Regions from separate parts of the Sinorhizobium sp. BJ1 genome, predicted to be linked through region 4. Evidence: riboswitches for the same ligand, from Rfam matches in the RefSeq annotation. Region 4 holds a riboswitch; each other region holds the start of a gene.
What was found. Region 4 has a riboswitch for cobalamin ahead of CO676_RS05490 (aromatic ring-hydroxylating dioxygenase subunit alpha). Riboswitches for the same ligand answer to the same signal wherever they lie in the genome.

Region 1 (3,260 bases), on a different contig from region 4:
CGGCTCGTCGAGGCGCCGAACTGGTCGCCTGACGGCAAATTCCTCATCATTAACGGCGACGGCAGGCTCTATCGACTTGGTTTCGACGGGGCCGACCCTACCGAGATCGACACGGGCTTTGCCCGCCACTGCAACAATGATCACGGCATCTCGCCGGACGGCAGAATGCTTGCGATCAGCGACAAGACCGAATTCGGCAAGTCGGCGATCTATCTGCTGCCGGTCGCGGGCGGCACGCCGCGGCTCGTCACGCGCAACCTGCCGTCCTACTGGCACGGCTGGTCCCCGGACGGGCGGACCGTGGCCTATTGCGGCATCCGCGACCAAGTCTTCGACATCTACACGATCTCGGTCGATGGCGGCGAGGAGCGGCGGCTGACGCATGGCGAGGGCCGCAACGACGGACCGGACTGGTCGCCGGACGGCGCGTGGATCTATTTCAACTCGAGCCGCACCGGCCGCATGCAGATCTGGCGGATCAGGCCGGACGGCAGCGATGTCCAGCGCGTTACCGACAGCTCCTATGGCGACTGGTTCCCGCATCCGTCGCCAGACGGCAAGCATCTGCTGGTGCTTTCCTATGATGGCCAGGTCTTCGACCACCCCCGCGACCTCGATGTGCGGCTTCGGCTGATGGATCCGGAAGGCGGCAATGCGCGCGTCCTGTTCGAGCTCTTCGGCGGGCAGGGGACAATCAATGTTCCGAACTGGTCGCCCTCGGGCGAGGCTTTCGCCTTCGTGCGGTATTGGCCCGCGTGAGCCAACGGCGAGCCGACGGTTCGCTCTCAGATCTATGGGAGGAATTCATGGGAAAAGACTACGCCCGGCTGGACGGCAAGGTCGCCGTCGTGACCGGCGGCACGCAGGGGCTCGGCGCCACGATTGCGGGACTGTTCGCTGAACGGGGCGCTGCGGGCATCGTCATCTGCGGGCGCCATGCGGCGAAGGGCGAGGCAAAGGCGACCGAGATCGGTGAGGCGACCGGCGCGAAGGTCGTTTATGTCCAGGCGGACCTGGAGCGCGTGGAGGACGCCCGGGCGGTCGTTGCGGCCTGGGATCGTGAATTTGGCCGAGTCGATGGGCTCGTCAATGCCGCCGCAATCACCGACCGCGGCACGATCCTCGATACGCGGAACTCTTCGATCGCATGTTTTCGATAGACGTGCGTGCTCCCTCCTTCCTGATGCAGGAGACGGTGAAGGTGATGCGGTGTGAGAAGACCGAAGGCACGATCGTCAATATCGGTTCGATGTCGGCGAAGGCGGGCCAGCCTTTCATCGCCGCCTATTGCGCATCCAAGGGTGCTCTGGAGGCGCTGACGAAGAACACCGCCTATGCGCTGCTGCGCAACCGCATCCGCGTCAACGGCCTCAACATCGGCTGGATGGCATCGGAAGGCGAAGACCGCATCCAACGGGAATATCACGGCGCTCCCGAGGACTGGCTGGAGAAGGCGGCGGCAAGCCAGCCTTTCGGGCGGCTCGTCGATCCCGCCGAGGTCGCGCGCGTGCGCCTATCTCTCCTCCGACGAGTCCGGTCTGATGACCGGCTCGGTGATCTGCTTCGACCAGTCAATCTGGGGTGCGTATGACGGATCGCCGCATCCGACAGCGCCGCTTTGAGTCGCTCTCGGCCTGCTGCATGTAGAAACATGCAGCAATCCAAAGCTCTACTGCGATCTTGTGCGTCTGATAAGACGCACGTGCTGTAGTCTTGCCTTTCGCCTGCGCCTGTGCCCATATGCGGCCGTCAGGTGCCCGCTGAGGCGGGAGAATCGGGAAGCCGGTTGAATTCCGGCACGTGCCCAACGCTGTGATGGGGACGGCTGCGCCAAAACAGCTTTGAACGTTTTCAGAGCTTTGCCACTGGGTCTTGATGCGATCCGGGAAGGCGGCCCAGTCGAGTGATCCGTAGTCAGAAGACCGGCCTGACAAGATAGACCGGCCCCGCATGGACGGCGGGAGGTTGTGCATTGTTGGGGATCGAACGATGCTGCCTGACCCGAACGACTGCCTTACGGCGGCCGGTGCCTTTTCACCGGACGAGCGTGCCGCCGTCTATCGCGCCATCGAGACGCGCCGCGACGTACGCGACGAGTTCCTGCCTGAACCGCTGCCCGAGCCTCTGATTTCCCGCTTGCTCGATGCGGCGCATCGCGCCCCGTCCGTCGGCTTCATGCAGCCGTGGAACTTCGTGCTCGTGCGCCGGAGCGAGACGCGGGAGAAAGTCTGGCAGGCATTCCGGCGCGCCAATGAGGAAGCCGCCGGCATGTTTTCAGGCGAGGCGCAGGCGAAATATCGCTCACTCAAGCTCGAGGGCATACGCAAGGCGCCGCTCAGCATTTGCGTGACCTGCGATCGCACGCGCGGCGGCGCCGTCGTGCTCGGGCGCACGCATAATTCGCAAATGGACGTCTACTCGACGGTCTGCGCGGTCCAGAACCTTTGGCTCGCAGCGCGGGCCGAGGGGGTCGGCGTCGGTTGGGTCAGCATTTTCCACGAGGACGAGATCAAGGCGATCCTCGGCATGCCCGAACACATCGAAATCGTCGCCTGGCTGTGCCTCGGTTTTGTCGACCGACTCTACCAGCAACCGGAACTAGCGGTGAAGGGCTGGCGGCAACGGGTACCGCTCGAGGACCTGATCTTCGAGGAAAGATGGGGCCTTCGCGACGGCGGGAAGCGGTTTGTCGACCAGGTCATTCATTCTGCAGCGGCTGATAGCGCGGCCCCCGAGGGTTCTTGAGATCGATCGCGCTCTCTTGCTGCGGCAGAAAGGCGGGGCCGACGACGCGGACCTTGCTGGTCGTGGGGTCGTAGGGGCGCTCTTCCACAGGCTTTGCTGCCGGCGATCCGGACGCCGGCAAAGCCGTGCCCTTGATCGTCACGACGGAGGGGCTGACCACCGAAAGCTTCGTTCCTGACGCGGAATTGTTGCTGCTCTTACCCGTTGCGACCTTGGGTATCTGGCAGCCGCAGATACCGGGCGCACCGACCCCGCGGGTACGATAGGCGAAGGCGTTGGGGAGTTCCGTGTACGGCCTGCCCGTCGACGCGGAAATCATCTGCTCGCTCTCCTCGGTGGCCAGCACGTGATAGTAGAGTTCCGTGTCGGCTGCCGGGCATCGTGCCCGGCAAAGCTCGGTATCGCGTCCGAAGTCGGCCGGTGTCGCGTTCGACGAAATCGGGAAAAATGCGCCGTCGCAAGTACGCACGCACATGGTCCTGAGGCCGCCTGCAGCGCCGTCCTCCATGAATGTG
Region 2 (3,260 bases), on a different contig from region 4:
CAGAGCGATCGGCCCGCATGGGCGATTCCGGACACGAGTCGGAGGCGAGGATCGTCCTTGAGCCGCTCGGCCTCGATCGCCTCGAGAAGCAGGGCCTGCCGGTCGGTCTCGTTTGCATTCGGCGTGATCCAGCAGCGCCGATCCTCGCAGCAGAGGCCGGCTTCCGGATGCTCCTGCAGATACTCGATCGCATATTCGGCGCCCACTGTTCGCGGTCCTGCGTCGACGGACATCTGTCCCTCCTCCTGTCTCCGTGATTGCTCAAGGATTATACTTGATTGTGGCGTCTGTTGCAGGAAGACGTTTTTGCTTGCTGCCGTCGGGAGCAATCGCGGCGTCTCGCTTCACCGGCCTGACGCTGCTCGGCACGATCCAGAACGGTGTCGGCGCGTGAAGCTGATGGCCTATCCGGTGACGCCGCACGAGGAGGCGGTGCTTACCAACATCAAGTACTTCGCTTTCGACCTGCTGCTCGGGCTCTACGACAACGAGGTGAAATATACCGAAGCGGTCTACGACGGCGTCGGCCTCACCGAGACGTCAATAAATTCCTGCACTACAACGCCAACAAGGCGCTGATGAAGCTTGGCTACGAGGCGCTGTTCCCGCCGGAAGCCTGCAAACCCCGCGATCCTGTCGGCGCTCTCGCCGGCCGCCGACGAAAACCATGACTTCTTCGCGGCTGGTCGTCCTATGTCATAGGCAAGGCGGTCGCGACGGAGGACGAGGACTGGGATTTTTGACGCTCCGGCATGGCGATAGAACCGGCCTTGACCAGCTGAGATCAACTATTTAATGAAGCCAGTGACGGTTCCCCTACGATGAAGCGAAGGGGATTAATAGGGAACACGGTGCGGACGACCCAAGAGGGACCAAGACCGTGGCTGCCCCCGCAACTGTAAGCGGATTGCCGCCCATCCTAGTGACGCGAAAGCGTCATGCCACTGCGAGCTCGATCGTGGGAAGGCAGGTGGACGGCAGATATCCGCGAGCCAGGAGACCTGCCGTCATGCGTTCACTCCAATGCGGGCGGGGATGCCCGGAACAGGACACAGCATGACCTCTCCTCGCGCCGATCTGCGCCTTTTAGCCTGCGGTCTTCCCCGTTCCTCGACGCCGTCGCGCTGTCGGCAGGCGGTCTGACTCCGTCCGTCCGCGCCACGAACGGCCGCATTCCGTGCGGCCGCTTCATCGAATCCGGGGAATAGACTTATGAAAAGCATCTTTGCGAAATCTAATCGCGGCATCCTGTGGGCTGCTGCCGTTCTTCTGGCGGCCATCGGCATGGAGGCCCAGGCCGCCGAAACCAGCTATCCGCTGACGCTTACCAATTGCGGCCGCCCGGTCACCTTCCCGAAGGCGCCCGAACGCGCCGTCTCGATCGGCCAAAGCAGCACGGAGATCCTGTACCTGCTCGGCCTTCAGGATCGGATGGTGGGTACCGCCGTCTGGATCGGTCCGGTCATCAAGGGTTATGAGGACGCGAATGCAAACGTCGAGCGGCTGGCCGACAACGACCCGAGTTTCGAAGGCGTCGTCGCCAAGAAGCCGGATGTCGTGACGGCGCAGTTCCAGTGGCATGTCGGGCGCGAAGGCATCGTCGCCAAGCCCGAGCAGTTCGAAGAACTCGGCATTCCGGTCTACACGTCGCCTGCCGATTGCGTCGGCAAGGACAATAGCGGCGGCGGCGATGGCGTTCGCCACACGGTCTTCACGATGGACCTCATCTATCAGGAAATCACCGAACTCGCCCAGATCTTCAACGTCCAGGAGCGCGGCGAGAAGCTGGTCGCCGAGTTGAGGGCGCGTGAGGATGCGGCGAAGAAGAAGATCGCGTCGGCGAACGGCAAGCTCTCCGCGGTGTTCTGGTTCTCGAGCGCCGAGCTCGACATCGATCCCTACGTCGCCGGCAAGAACGGCGCGCCGGGCTATATCATGCGGGCGCTCGGCATCGACAATGTCATCGACAGCGAAGAGGAATGGCCGACCGTCGGCTGGGAAACCATCGCCAAGTCCGGCCCGACGCTCGTCGTCGCGGGAAAGATGGAGCGCCGTCGCTTCCCCGCCGACGACGTCGCCGTCAAGCACAAGTTCCTGGAGTCGGACCCGGTAACCAGCCTGATGCCTGCGGTGAAAGAGGGCCACGTCGTCGAGATGGACGCCCAGGCGATGAACCCGACGATCCGGACCATCGAAGGCATCGAGGTGCTGGCCGATGCCGTCGAGAAATCCGGCCTGAACAAGTGATAGGCATCGCGCCATCCTTGTCGCGGACGAGCGCCAGCCTGCTGGCGCTCGTCGTGCTACTGGTCGCGCTCTGGCTGGGCGCGGCGATCGGCGAGACGGCCATTCCCATGGGCGTCGTCGCCAAGACTGTCGCCAACCGATTGTGGGATGCCGGATACGGCCTCGATGCGCTCGACGAGGGCATCATCTGGAACTACCGGGTGAGCCGCGCCATCGTGGCCGCCTGCTGCGGTTCGGCGCTGGCGGTCTCCGGCGTCGTGCTGCAGTCGCTGCTGCGCAATCCGCTGGCCGACCCCTACATTCTCGGTATCTCGGCGGGTGCATCGACCGGTGCGGTCGGCGTCGCCGTTCTCGGCATCGGCGCCGGCCTGCTGACGCTGCCGGTCGGAGCGTTCGCAGGAGCCATTCTCGCCTTCGGGCTCGTCAGCCTTCTGGCGATGCGTGCCGGCAGGGGCCATGGCGCGATCATTCTGGCCGGCGTCGCCGGCTCGCAGCTCTTCAACGCGCTCACGTCGCTCATCGTTACCAAGGCCGCCAATGCGGAACAGGCGCGCGCAATCATGTTCTGGCTGCTCGGCAATCTTTCCGGCGTGCGCTGGCCGGATGTCTGGCTCGCCGTTCCTGTCGCGGTGGTCGGCCTCATTGTCTGCCTGTGGCACGCGCGGGCGCTCGACGCCTTCACCTTCGGATCCGAGTCCGCCGCCTCGCTCGGCATCCCGGTGCGCCGGGTCTATGTCGTCCTGATTGGCGCATCGGCGATGATGACGGCGGCCATGGTCAGCATCGTCGGGTCGATCGGTTTCGTCGGCCTCGTCATCCCGCACGTGTCCCGGATGATCGTCGGCGTCCGGCACGGATTGCTGCTTCCCGCCGCCGCCTTGATCGGGGCGGTGTTCATGATCGCCGCCGACATCGTGTCGCGCGTCATCATTCCGGGGCAGGTGCTGCCGATCGGCGTCGTCACGGCGCTCGTCGGCGCACCGGCCTTTGCCGTCATCCTCAGCCAGCGCAGG
Region 3 (3,260 bases), on a different contig from region 4:
GGTCGTAATATTGATCGACGCGGGTGCCGACCGCCTGGATCAGGAGACGCATCGGCTTGCCGGGTACATCGGCGAAGCCTTTGAGCCGCAGCACGTCGTGCTTGGCAATAACCCCCTTGAGACGGTCGACGAAGACAGCTGGATCGGCGATCGCTCCGAGCTCAACAACAAAGCTGTCGAACTCGTCGTGGTCGTGCTCCTCGCCGGCCTCATGCTCCATCTCGTGATGCGATTTGCGGTTGGCGATCTCGCCTTCCGTGCCGACCCCGAGGCCGAGCAGGATCGCGGCCGCCACCTCGCCGTTCCTTGCCTCGATCATCGTCGGCTTGCGACTGATACGCGAGGCAACCTCTTCGCGTACGGACTTCAGGCCGGCGGCATCGATAAGATCGGTCTTGTTGAGAACAATGAGGTCGGCGGCGGTCAGTTGGTCCTCGAAGAGCTCTTCGAGCGGGCTCTCGTGGTCAAGGTTGTCGTCATTGACGCGCAGTGCGTCGACCTTGTCGTGATCGTCGGCAAAACGGCCCGCGGCAACGGCGGCGCTGTCGACGACGGTGACGACGCCATCGACCGTCACTTCGCTGCGGATGTCCGGCCAGTTGAAGGCGGCGACCAGCGGCTGCGGCAGGGCCAGACCAGAGGTCTCGATAACGATATGGTCGGGGCGGTTCTCGCGCTCGAGCAATTTCGTCATTGTCGGTATGAAGTCGTCGGCGACGGTGCAGCAAATGCAGCCGTTGGTGAGTTCGATAATGTCCTCTTCCGAGCAGGCTTCCGCTCCGCAGCCTTTCAGCACGTCGCCGTCGACGCCGAGATCGCCGAACTCATTGATGATCAGGGCGATCCGCTTGCCGTCGGCATTCTGCAGCAGATTGCGAATCATCGTCGTCTTGCCGGCACCGAGGAAGCCGGTGATGACGGTGGCGGGGATCTTGCCCGGTTGGGCCTTCGCGAGTGTCATGAATCAACCCTTCATTTTCAGCGGCAACCCAGCCGCGACGAAATAAACTTCGGCGGATTTCTCCGCGACGATCTGATGGAGGCGGCCGGCATGATCGCGAAAGTCGCGCGCCATGCGGTTCTCCGGAACGATGCCGAGACCGACCTCATTCGAAACGAAGACAAGCCGCGCCCGTGCCGCCGGAAGCAAGGCGGCAAGATCCGCGAATTCGGCTGCCATGTCGCGCCCCTCCATCATCAGGTTTGTCACCCAAAGCGTGAGGCAGTCGACAAGGATGGCGCACCCCGGAGCATCCAGGCGGCGAAGCAGTCCGGAAACATCGATCGGCTCCTCATGCGTCGTCCAGCCCTTGCCCTGCCGCGCGGCCTGGTGGTGAGCGATGCGGTCGCGCATTTCCTCGTCATAGGCGCGGCCGGTCGCGACATAATGCATCGGGAGCCCCGAGGCTTCGACGAGCTTTTCAGCGAAACTGGATTTTCCGGAGCGCGCGCCGCCGAGCACGAGGACTGGGCCGGCGTTCGAGATTGTCATCCGACCCGGCCTCGCGCGATGAAACCTGTGGGGCTAGGACGGCCATAGGAAGCGGCTGCGTGACCAGCACGCGCAGAAGACAATGTGTAAGCCACGACAACCTCCGTGCTGGCGTTGGGGAGAACTCCCCCGGGCGAAATGCCCTGATGGACGGCAGGTCTCCTGGCTCTCGGCGTCACGGGCAAGCACTGCGCAGGTGCGCGCAGCGATGCTGGGCCCGAACGGGTCCGCCTCGCCTTCCCGGCGTTTGCTGGCTCGTGAAGGCGGACGATTCGTAGAAGAAGAGGCGTCCAGCCCAGCTGCTCACGATACCACGCCAGTGGCTTTTCCGGCGCGCCCTCCGATCCCGCGAAAACTGCCCCGTGCAGGTTCATCGGAAGAGGAGCGGCATGCCCAATGGCGAACCCTGACCGTTCTACAGTCGCGGGGTCGGCTGCGATAAGGGCGCCCGGTGTGGGTCCGCCCGTCACATTCCCATTTACTCCCCCGCGCCGCTTCGGTGCGGGGGAACCATCCATCGTCGTTAATTATGAAGCGCAGGCGGCAAAGTCAATCGACCGGCTGCGACGCGAGGCCGGCGAATTGCGGCAGCGCGGCCGCGTCGCCGACCGTATCCGATCCTCATACTCCAAACGGGTAGGCAGACACCCTTCCCCACCGCATGGTAAAACGCGCATCTCGAACCTGACGCGGGATACATGTTTCGCACAGGTTTTTCGATCATGTCCATGGCACTGAGTTTCTCAGTACAGCCTTGGTGGGGGGTGCGATGGCATATCTGCGTCGTGCCGCATTTGTCGCGCTAAGCGTCGCGCTTTACGGCTCTATGCCAAGCAAGGCCGCCGAACCAATCGGCCAGGCGATCCGCATCCAGACCCAGGTGAGCGGGGCGCGCGGACCGCTGGTCGTCAGGGACCCGGTCCATCGGGACGAGCGGATTCGAACATCCAGATCGGGACTCGGCCAGTTCGTGTTCCGAGATGGAAGCAAGCTCGCCGTGGGTGCCGGCTCGTCGGTCGTCATTGACAGGTTCGTCTTCGACGACTCGAAATCGGTGCAGAAGCTAACCGTTGCGGCGGCGAAGGGAACATTTCGCTGGATCAGCGGCAACTCGAAACACGCGGCCTATGAGATCCTGACGCCGGCCGGAACGATAGGCGTTCGAGGCACCGTCTTCGACTTTTACGTCGGCGGCGACGGCACGACCGCGGTGGTCCTCTTGAGCGGCGCTGCCGAATTTTGCGGCCGAGGAGGCTGCCAACAGCTGACACGGCGCTGCGACTGTGTCGTCGCCCGCCCGAATGGCGACATGACACGTACAAGGCGGGTCGATCGGAGCACCCTCAGGACACTCGGCAATCAACAGGCGCTGCCGTTCCTCTCCGGCAAGCAGCAGCTCTCGCCCGGATGGAGCGGCACCGGCTGCGGCCTCTCAGCGGCGATCCAAATCCGTCCTGATCCGCCACCCCCCCGTGCCGCGCCGCCAACCAAAACGGCTCCCCCTATCGAGAAGCCGCCCAAACCAGATAAACCCAGCAAGCCCGACAAGCCCAGCAAACCAGATAAGCCCAGCAAACCAGATAAGCCTAGCAAACCAGACAAACCCAGCAAACCGGACAAGCCCAGCAAACCGGACAAGCCCAGCAAACCGGACAAGCCCAGCAAACCGGACAAGCACGGCAAGCCGGACGGACATAAGGATAGACTGAGCAAGCCCGACAGGCCCCACAAGCCAGACGGGCCACGTGACCATGATCACTCGCGTTAC
Region 4 (3,260 bases):
GTAGGTAGCGGAACCAGGCCGGCTTGTCCGACCGGAAGGTGAAGGTCATCACATCCGCGGTCTCGGCGACCACGGAGGTGCATTCAAGCAGGTGCTGGCGGTCGATCCAGGGATGAAGCTCGTCGAAATGATGAAAGGAACGGGCCATTTCCATGGTCAGGCCACCCGCGACAAAGGAGAGGACTTGCCCTGGAGGCGATCCACCATGAAGCGCGAGTACCAGTCGACGAACTGCATCACGCCGCCCTCGTGTTCGGCCGAATAGGGACCCGGCTCATAGGCCGGCGAGCGGATGCCGAAAGCGTTTTCCTCGACGATCTGCCGGTCCTGATCGTTGGTCTCCGTCCAGACATGGGTGAGGTCCTCGAGCGTATAGTCGACCCCCTCGACCGCATCCTTGTTGACGAGCCATTTGGTGGTTACCTGCGTCAGTTCCGGCCCGAGCGGCAGCACGCGGAAGGTGATCGCGTGGTCTCCGAGGATGTGGTTCCAGGTCGTCGGATAGTGGAAGAGAAGCAGCGTGCCGATGCCCTTGGCGCTGACGCCGGCGGAAAGCTCTTTGCGGACGGCCTTCTCGCCGGACATCGTATAGCTCTCGGCCCTGTTGATCAGCGGCATTCTCGTCATGCGGAACTGGCCGGTCGGTCCGATCCTGAAGGCGCTCGGCAGTCCCGCCGCTTCGCATCTTTCCCAATGGGCACCGATTTCGGGGTCGTCCATGGCGCCCTGGACGCCGGTCACTGTCGGAGCCTCCGGATAGGTGCGGCAGAGTTCCGGGTGATTGGCGGCGCAATGGTAGCACTCGCGATTGTTTTCCCAGACGAGCTTCCAGTTGCCCTTCTCGACGATGGTGCTCTCATAGGCGACCTTGGTTTCGCCGAGGCGATGCGGTGCGAGATAGCCGGCGACCGTGTCGCGGAACGGCTGGAAATCCATCGGCTGCTCGGCGAGACTGACGAAGATATAGCCGCCGACCGTTTCACAATGCACCGGCTTCAGACTGTGCTGGGCGGGATCGAAATCCTCCGGCATCTGCCGGGCGAAGAGAAGCCTGCCGTCCAGTTCGTAGGTCCATTGATGATAGGGACAAACCAGCTTGGCCGAGGAGCCCTTGTGCTGCGTGCAAACGCGCGAGCCGCGGTGGCGACAGGAATTATGCAGCGCCCGCACTGCCCCCTGGCGATCGCGCACGATGACAATCGGATAGTCGCCGACCTGCAGGGTGAAATAGTTGCCAGGCCGCGGGATTTCGCAGTCGTGGCCGACGAAGAGCCAGTCCTTGTACCAGATATGCTCCAGGTCCTGTCGGTAATAGTCCGGGTCGATGTAGAAGGCCCGGTCGAGGCTGTAGCCCTCGCGGCGGGTCTTCAGCTTGCGCAGCATTTCATTCTGAGTGTCCATGCCCATGTCCTCGTTAGCCCTGTTTCGGACAGGCAGGACAGGAACCGCGCCGGTGATTTGCCGTACGCCATAGCTCCGATCCGGCTGCCCGCCGCAACCTGTTACGGTCGTTTCGCTCCAAGGCTGGTTTCCGGGCTCTGGAGTCGTCCCCGAAGGACCAGCCCGGCACCTTCCCGGACGACCTGTCCAGTGGCTCTCTGCCGTGGCTTTCACTCCACCACCGTTGCGGGGGCAGCGCCGGGATTTGACCGGCTTCCCAATTCTCCGCCCCCTCTTAGAGGCGGCACCTTGAGCATCCCAATCTAAGCGCGCAGCCCGGCTCGGCAATTGCCGGTGTGCGACATTCCATTCCGGAAAGACGACAGAGATTTTCGCGCGGCCGCATGGAGACGTCCGTCACATTTTCTATAATAAACAAGATGATAGATGTCTATTTCAGCAGCTGAAGCTTTTCTTAACCGCGCCATCCCCGCCGCGAAGACAACTGGCCATTTTGCGACATACAGGCGATGCGGAGCAGCCAGTGTGGCGCCCGAAATACTCTGTTAACCATAGTGATTTAGCGTTCACTGACGGATCAATCCGTTTGACGGATTAGGTGACACAGAGGTCGATGGCAAAGCTCAGATACTACGACGCCTCCGGCAAAGCGCAGGCGCCGACGCCGAAAACGGCGGGCCACACGGAGTTCCTGCGCACCGGCCGCATTGACCGGCGCCGCCCGTGGATGCCCGAGCAGCGCCGCTACATGACCCATGAAGAGGTGGCCGAGAGAACCGGCCAGAAATTGCAGGCGGCGGGAGAGACGACTCACAAGCGGATCAACGGCTTTCACGCCTTCATCCAGTTCCCGAAGATGATCTTCCACCGGACGCTCGCCGATAGCCCCCACCTCGGCTATTGCCATGTGACAGCCGCTAAGGCGAAGCTCAACCAATCGCGCGAAATCACCTGGGCTTTCTACTTCGCCAACTTCTTCTCCGACCTCGGGGACGAGACGCATTTCTTCGAACGGATACAAACCAGCTATTCACGCATGTATTTCGCCGTCGCCATCGCGCCGGACTCCGAACTTGGGCAAATGGCCATCAATCGCAACGTTCGCGGCAATGGGCTGATCTTCCGGACGCAGGACCCGAAAGTGGCGCTCAAGAACGTCCTGATGCTCGGCGCACGCGACGAGGCTTTGCGGCGGGTTATTCGGAGCCTCTGATCCCGCCCGTCGGCGAAGAAAGTCGTTCTGTTTTCCCTCCTCCTCCGTTAAGGAAGCGACGGAAAGGATCGGAACCGCCATGGCCGAAATCATCGATACGCGCAACGAACCGGATCGAGCGATCGAAAAGGCCTGCGCCGTGCTTTCAGAAGGCGAACCGGTCGCGATCCCGACGGAAACCGTCTACGGGCTTGCTGCGGATGCGACCAATGCCGATGCGATCAGCCGCATCTACGAGATGAAGGGCCGGCCGCGCTTCAATCCGCTGATCTGCCATGTCTCCGACATGGCAATGGCCGAAGCGCATGTGGCGTTCGATCAAATCTCCCGGCGCCTCGCGGAAGCCTTCTGGCCCGGACCTCTGACGCTGATCCTGCCGCAGCGACCCGAAAGCGGCGTGCATGCGCTGGCCTCCGCCGGGCTCGACACGCTCGGTATCCGCATGCCCGAGGGTTTCTCCCGGCGGGTGATTGGACACTTTGGCCGGCCGCTGGCGGCCCCGAGCGCCAATACGTCGGGCAGGATCAGTCCGACCAGCGCAACGCATGTTGAGGTCGACCTCGGGCCGAAGCTGAAACTGATCCTGGATGCGGGTCCTGCAGAGATCGGCCTCGAATCGACGATCATCAAGGTCGAGGACGGCAGC

Region 1: another riboswitch for cobalamin. It lies ahead of bluB (5,6-dimethylbenzimidazole synthase); the one in region 4 lies ahead of CO676_RS05490 (aromatic ring-hydroxylating dioxygenase subunit alpha).
Region 2: another riboswitch for cobalamin. It lies ahead of CO676_RS35235 (ABC transporter substrate-binding protein); the one in region 4 lies ahead of CO676_RS05490 (aromatic ring-hydroxylating dioxygenase subunit alpha).
Region 3: another riboswitch for cobalamin. It lies ahead of cobU (bifunctional adenosylcobinamide kinase/adenosylcobinamide-phosphate guanylyltransferase); the one in region 4 lies ahead of CO676_RS05490 (aromatic ring-hydroxylating dioxygenase subunit alpha).

The regions. Positions count from the first base shown of each region.
Region 1 covers NZ_NWTH01000005.1:252,430-255,689, forward strand. Annotated here, with positions in the region: gene CO676_RS09685 (TolB family protein) at 1-759, shown strand, start outside; partial or broken gene CO676_RS09690 (SDR family oxidoreductase) at 807-1,622, shown strand; cobalamin riboswitch at 1,735-1,946, shown strand; gene bluB (5,6-dimethylbenzimidazole synthase) at 1,990-2,745, shown strand; gene CO676_RS09700 (DUF2865 domain-containing protein) at 2,699-3,260, opposite strand, start outside.
Region 2 covers NZ_NWTH01000010.1:51,799-55,058, forward strand. Annotated here, with positions in the region: gene CO676_RS15935 (hypothetical protein) at 1-233, opposite strand, end outside; partial or broken gene CO676_RS15940 (ribonucleotide-diphosphate reductase subunit beta) at 445-743, shown strand; cobalamin riboswitch at 792-1,024, shown strand; gene CO676_RS35235 (ABC transporter substrate-binding protein) at 1,285-2,247, shown strand; gene CO676_RS15950 (iron ABC transporter permease) at 2,244-3,260, shown strand, end outside.
Region 3 covers NZ_NWTH01000005.1:138,453-141,712, reverse strand. Annotated here, with positions in the region: gene cobW (cobalamin biosynthesis protein CobW) at 1-961, opposite strand, end outside; gene cobU (bifunctional adenosylcobinamide kinase/adenosylcobinamide-phosphate guanylyltransferase) at 965-1,492, opposite strand; cobalamin riboswitch at 1,627-2,022, opposite strand; gene CO676_RS09135 (FecR domain-containing protein) at 2,262-3,260, shown strand, end outside.
Region 4 covers NZ_NWTH01000003.1:431,525-434,784, forward strand. Annotated here, with positions in the region: gene CO676_RS05485 (hybrid-cluster NAD(P)-dependent oxidoreductase) at 1-154, opposite strand, end outside; gene CO676_RS05490 (aromatic ring-hydroxylating dioxygenase subunit alpha) at 157-1,401, opposite strand; cobalamin riboswitch at 1,505-1,707, opposite strand; gene CO676_RS05500 (DUF6656 family protein) at 2,015-2,614, shown strand; gene CO676_RS05505 (L-threonylcarbamoyladenylate synthase) at 2,694-3,260, shown strand, end outside.